2 regions of the Vibrio tritonius genome follow, and region 2 is predicted to be linked to the other one. Evidence: predicted binding sites of a transcription regulator. Region 2 holds the regulator's gene; the other holds the start of a gene.

Region 1 (3,190 bases), 1.0 Mb from region 2:
TCACTATAGTTACTCACATCGTCCTCATTATGTCTTCGCTTATCTATCATACAATTTAGAACATACAGCCACTTTTTTTGCTGATTCGGTACTCTGCATTGCCAATAGTGAGGAAAAGTAGCACAGCAAGTAGCACACAGTGCATACCCCATCTTTTGTTCAATACGAGTCCACTCATGAAACAAATACACCTTTCCTATACAGGAGCGGCACTATCCTTAGTTACAACGTATTTAGCCTCTGGTACCCCCATTCCACTTTACGGGCGCTATCAGTTGGAAAATGGCGTTAGCTATATGGCGCTATCGTTAAGTTCAGTCTTGTATTTTATTGGCGCGGTCACAGCGCTGCTCTTTTTCGGCCGAGTATCCAACTTTTTGGGTCGCAAACCCATCGCTCTTGTGACCGTACTGCTCGCTGGCGTGTCTACCTTCTACTTTATGAATATTACGGAAGCGACGCCTTTGATCGTTGGTCGGCTATTGCAAGGGTTGGCATCGGGTTTAGCCTCAACAGCCATGGCAGCCTGGGTGGTTGATAATGCCAAAGCAGTTCCCCGCTGGTTAACCCCCGCAATTTTAAGCTGTGGCCCAATGACAGGGCTAACTATTGGTGGTGTGGGTTCTGGTGTGCTGGTTGAATATGGTCCAGATCCGCGCCACTTGTCTTTTTATATCGTATTAGTGCTATTGCTATGCTGCCTAGCTTTACTGGTGATGAGCACTGATTCCGTTATTCATAAGTCAGGCGCATTAAATTCTCTCAAACCCCGATTAGCGCTACCTTGCAAAGCACGAAGTGCATTTCCCGTGGCCGCTTCTACTTTTGTCTGCACTTGGGCATTAGGGGGATTTTTCCAAGCATTTGGCCCAGCAATGGCACAACACAATTTACACTCATCAAGCGCAGTCGCTGCTGCCTTTGTCTTTGCCGCCATTATGGCGCCAAGTTCACTCGGCGCTTCTCTCGCAGGCCGAGTATCGGCCATCAAGGCACAAAAGGTAGGAATGTACAGTTTCACACTGCTACTGGGTGGAATTTTGTTTTTCCTTTACCAAGGCATGCTTATTCCATTTGTGATCACCAGTATCTTGGCTGGGATTGCCCAAGGTGGCGTACTCACCGGAAGCATTCAAACCTTAGTCACCGATTTAGAGCAGGATGAACGCGCGAGTGTGTTATCTCTGATTTACACCACATCTTACATAGGTGCCGCTATCCCAACTCTTGTCGCTGGGCGTGCATCTGAACACTATTCACTGTTTACCATCGCATGTGGCTATGGAGTGTTGGCACTACTTGGCTCAATCTATATGTTTGTTTTTCATAGCAAAACGTCAAAAACGCAGGTCAATCAGCACGTTCGTTCTTAATCAGGATGGGTAATTCGTGACAAGAATATTTAGATAGGTAAAATGAAAAAGCCCCGACAACTCATAGAGTTCTCGGGGCTTGAATTTGATGGCACGCCCTACAGGATTCGAACCTGTGACCACCTGCTTAGAAGGCAGGTGCTCTATCCAGCTGAGCTAAGGGCGCGCTACAGGGAAAGGATTATACGAGTTAAAGAGGGTAAATCAACGCATTTCTCTAACAATCTGTTTCAAATGACGATTTTTTTACCAATAAATGCTAATCCGATTAAAAACACCTCAAAGCAAACGTTTGCCTATAGATGTTCTCTGAATTATCTGCGACAATGCGCGCAAAAATTTCACGACCCAAGTGTTAAGGAAAGTCATGACTGCCCAAAATATAGATGGAAAGCTCATATCTCAAACGGTTCGCTCAGAAGTTGCTGAGCGTGTTAAAGCACGTCTTGCCCAAGGGCTACGCGCTCCCGGCCTTGCTGTTGTCTTGGTAGGTGAAGATCCTGCATCACAAGTTTATGTCGGCAGTAAGCGCCGCGCTTGTGAAGAAGTCGGGTTTATCTCTAAATCATACGATATGCCAGCTACCACTACCCAAGACGAATTGCTCGCTTTGGTTGATGAATTAAATAACGATCCAACCATTGACGGTATTTTGGTTCAGTTGCCGCTGCCAAAAGGCATCGACTCAACGCCAGTTCTCGAACGTATTTCCCCAGCGAAAGACGTTGATGGTTTCCACCCATACAACGTTGGCCGCTTAGCACAACGTATTCCGGTACTACGCTCTTGCACCCCAAAAGGGATTATTACGTTACTTGAGCGTTATAACATCGAAGTGCGCGGTAAACATGCGGTTATCGTTGGCGCGTCGAATATTGTCGGTCGCCCTATGACACTAGAATTGCTTCTGGCGGGCTGTACTACCACCACTTGTCACCGTTTTACACAAGATCTCGAACATCATGTTCGCCAAGCAGACTTGCTCGTAGTTGCGGTCGGTATACCCCACTTCATCCCGGGAGAATGGGTCAAAGAAGGCGCTATCGTGATCGATGTCGGTATCAACCGCTTAGAGTCTGGTAAATTAGTGGGTGATGTGGACTATGATGTCGCTCGTGAGAAAGCCAGCTTTATTACGCCAGTTCCTGGTGGTGTTGGCCCAATGACAGTAGCAAGCTTGATTGAAAACACCTTAATTGCTTGCGAGCTCAATGAAACTCAAAACTAAATTCAGTTTTTATTAGAGTACCAAAAAGCGGCAGTCAAATGACTGCCGCTTTTTTAATGATCATTGAATGATCTGAGTGAATTGGAACTCTATCTTTCTCTTTTAAAACACGATAGCATCCGCTAAATGAGAAACCGCCAACGCAAAGTAGTATGAACGGTTCCATTTCATCAACACGTTATAGTTGTTGTATACCAAATACACACGCCCTTTTTCATCATCTGGAATGATAAGCCAAGCTTTAATGTCTTTACTTAATTTAGGCAGTTCACGACCATCGTAGCGAGTCACACCAAGCTTGTTCCATTCGTGCAAATAGCGCCCTTTATCGGCCTCTCTACCCGCTAGGCTTGCATCAAACCCACTTGGCAGCTTAACTTGACGCCCCCAAGTCCAATGGTCATTCCAGCCTGATTTACTCAGATAATTGGCAGTGGATGCAAACACATCGACTTTCGTACCCCAGATGTCTTTTTTACCATCGCCGTCACCGTCCGCAGCAAATGCCAAAAACGAACTAGGCATAAACTGACACTGCCCCATCGCACCAGCCCATGAGCCTTTCATGGATTTCGCTTCAATGTGGCCC
Region 2 (3,190 bases):
CAGTTTATCTATTGGCCTTTATACTTTTATACCCAAATGACCTCAAGATGCAGACTTCAGAGCTTCATCAACGAGCACAGGTCAAGCTCAATGACGGCAGGAATGGTCATTCCCTTTCAACGTCATTGGGCGCAGAGATGGGCTTGTTGATGAGCTCCCAAAGGGCGAGTTGTATTCGCTTCTATGCTACGTTACCGATTTTCTACGTAGAATAACTAGGTATTCAAATCGGTGCCTTGCCTATGAGCGAATACATTCTCGCTGAAACAGCATCTTGAGGTTACTTGGGTATATCCTCAAGATGCTAAAACTAAAGCCGCGCCTTCACATTCACGTGGTCAATTAGAGCAAATTATGCGTGCATCCTCAGTCATCTAACGAGAAACTCTGCCCTTCTTACGTAACACAATGAGAAAACGCTTGATATCAAACTAAGATGAATTTTTCATTGCGGGCAGTTCGATAGCAGTCTAAAATCGATAGCGCAAACGATAATCTATAGAAATTTTACTTAAACCGCTGTTATGAAGCGGTTTTTGTGTTTTTACTACTTTTAAGCTTCACTAACATATCGAATCAACACCTGTTGAAGTGGTCAATACTGTAAATCTTTGTCCTTGTCAGCAGATATCGATGGGAACAACCAATGGCGACTATAAAAGATGTTGCACGCATTGCTGGCGTGTCAACCACCACTGTATCACACGTAATTAACAAAACCCGTTTCGTAGCCGAAGCAACACAAGAGAAAGTGTTGGCAGCGGTAAAAGAGCTCAACTATGCCCCTAGCGCGGTCGCTCGTAGTTTGAAATGCAACACGACTCGCACGATTGGTATGTTGGTGACTCAATCAACTAACCAGTTTTTCTCTGAAGTCATTGATGGTGTGGAAAGCTACTGCTATCGCCAAGGTTATACACTGATCTTGTGTAATACTGGCGGTATTTATGAAAAACAACGCGACTATGTTCGCATGCTGGCAGAAAAGCGCGTTGATGGCATTTTGGTGATGTGTTCAGACATGACTCCAGAACTAATGGAAATGCTCGAAGGTCACTCAGACATTCCAAAAGTCATTATGGACTGGGGTCTTGAGGATTCTCAAGCCGACACCATTATGGATAACTCAGAAGAAGGTGGCTACATTGCCACTAAACACCTCATCGATAATGGTCACAAAGACATCGCGTGTTTAAGCGGTCATTTTTCTAAAATGGCGTGTAGAGAACGCATTGTTGGTTTTCGTCGGGCAATGGCAGAAGCCAACCTGCCCGTCAATGAAGATTGGATTTTGGAAGGCAACTTCGAATGTGATACAGCCGTGCTCGCTGCAGATAAAATTCTTGCGATGGATCACAAACCAACCGCGGTATTCTGTTTTAACGACACCATGGCACTGGGTTTAATGAGTCGATTACAACAAAAAGGCGTGAAAGTGCCTGATGATATTTCTGTCGTAGGTTACGATAATATCGAGCTTTCTGAGTATTTCTCTCCACCACTGACGACCATTCACCAACCAAAACGTCGTGTGGGTAAAAATGCCTTTGAGATCCTACTAGAAAGGATCAAAAACAAAGCACATGATCGTCGCATTTTTGAGATGCACCCTGAACTTGTCGCACGAAATACCGTAAAAAAACTTTAATATCATAGTGTTACATTATATTTTCACTTTTGAGACACAATCTTATTGATGAAAATGTCGGTTATTAAAAATACAGTGATTTTTTGGACCGACATCACATTAGGCGAATTTTTTTGTGATTTATATTCAAGTTTAAGATTACTCTAGTGAACGAAATGTCACGTACAGGGCAAACCATCTGAAAAGGTGGGACGCAAAGCCTCCGGCCTAAACCCTTAGATGGTATTTTCTGGCTCTGGGTAGGTAGCGGGGTTACCGATGGCAAAAATGCATATAAGACGTTAACTTCTTACTGACACAATCTTTGCATTCTTTTGCTACATTCTCGGACCTGATTTTGGTGGCGTATTGTTAATACACCGAGACTAAAGGCATGGATAAACCAATATTAAAAGACTCAATGCGTCTGTTTGAAAACTTAGGACGCGTAAAATCTCGTTCAATGTTCGGCGGATTTGGAATTTTTGTTGACGACACAATGTTTGCATTGGTTGTTAATGACAAACTTCACATCCGAGCAGATGATAATTGTTCAGAAAAATACAAGCAGCAAGGCTTAGAACCTTACGTTTACAAAAAACGTGGTTTCCCAGTGGTTACTAAATACTTTGCTCTTCCAGACAACTTCTGGGAAGCCCCAGAAAAAATCCTGAAAGAAGCAAAAGAAGCTTTGGTTATTGCTAAGCAAGAGCGTAAAACTCAAGCTCAAGCAAAACCTAACCGATTGAAAGACTTACCTAATTTACGTCTAGCAACAGAACGTATGTTGCGTAAAGCAGGTATCGAATCGGTTGAAGAGCTTCATGAGAAAGGCTCTGTAGAAGCGTATAAAGCGATACAGCAGACTCACTCTAATGATGTAAGCATTGAACTTCTTTGGGCTCTAGAAGGCGCAATTGAAGGGAAGCATTGGTCAGTGATTCCTCAGAATCGCCGCGATGAGTTAATGCAACGCTTGTAGAAGATTAGCTAGTAAGAGTAACGAAAGCACTCACTTTAGTGGGTGCTTTTTTTTGCCTGTCATAAAAGTAGGCATTTTTTCGTCCATCAGTAGGACAACATTAGTCCGCATTCCATTTCAGCATTTTCTTAATGACAAATCACGTTACTATAGTGGTGCCCCCAAAATCCGAGACATAGTAATAACTGTACTGCGAGCCCAACTTCACATCCATATGCGTTGTTTGGTTTGGTGAACACTGACTATTTCATCATTAATTTTTCATTCATCATTAAAATGGAGTGACAATAGAAAAGCAGTGATTTAGTCATACCCAAGTCATCTCAAGATGCTGTTTTAGCGAATTGGTGATGGGTATATTTGTCGTTTAGTTTTGAATCTCACATATGTGTGATGTGCCAGCCTGAATTAGGTCATCACGCATGTGCTTAGGCGATGTAAGATAAGTCTAGGCCGATGAGAGGATATGTGATTACATCCATGAGACAACACCGCCGTACTCTGTTGTCTCATATACCCAAGTAACCTCAAGATGCTGTTTCAGCGAGAATGTATTCGCTCATAGGCAAGGCACCGATTTG

The links. The regulator PurR, encoded in region 2, represses purine synthesis genes. The targets are predictions, from matches to a motif close to TNANGNAAACGTTTNCNTNA.
Region 1: the regulator PurR is predicted to act here: its motif matches at 1,654-1,673, upstream of folD (bifunctional methylenetetrahydrofolate dehydrogenase/methenyltetrahydrofolate cyclohydrolase FolD).

What each region holds. Positions count from the first base shown of each region.
Region 1 covers NZ_AP014635.1:2,385,667-2,388,856, forward strand. Annotated here, with positions in the region: gene JCM16456_RS10520 (MFS transporter) at 177-1,373, shown strand; tRNA gene JCM16456_RS10525 (tRNA-Arg) at 1,463-1,539, opposite strand; gene folD (bifunctional methylenetetrahydrofolate dehydrogenase/methenyltetrahydrofolate cyclohydrolase FolD) at 1,741-2,601, shown strand; gene JCM16456_RS10535 (lytic murein transglycosylase) at 2,704-3,190, opposite strand, start outside.
Region 2 covers NZ_AP014635.1:1,355,383-1,358,572, reverse strand. Annotated here, with positions in the region: gene JCM16456_RS23600 (hypothetical protein) at 48-215, shown strand; gene purR (HTH-type transcriptional repressor PurR) at 647-1,648, shown strand; cyclic di-GMP riboswitch class I at 1,807-1,908, shown strand; gene JCM16456_RS06125 (TfoX/Sxy family DNA transformation protein) at 2,022-2,609, shown strand.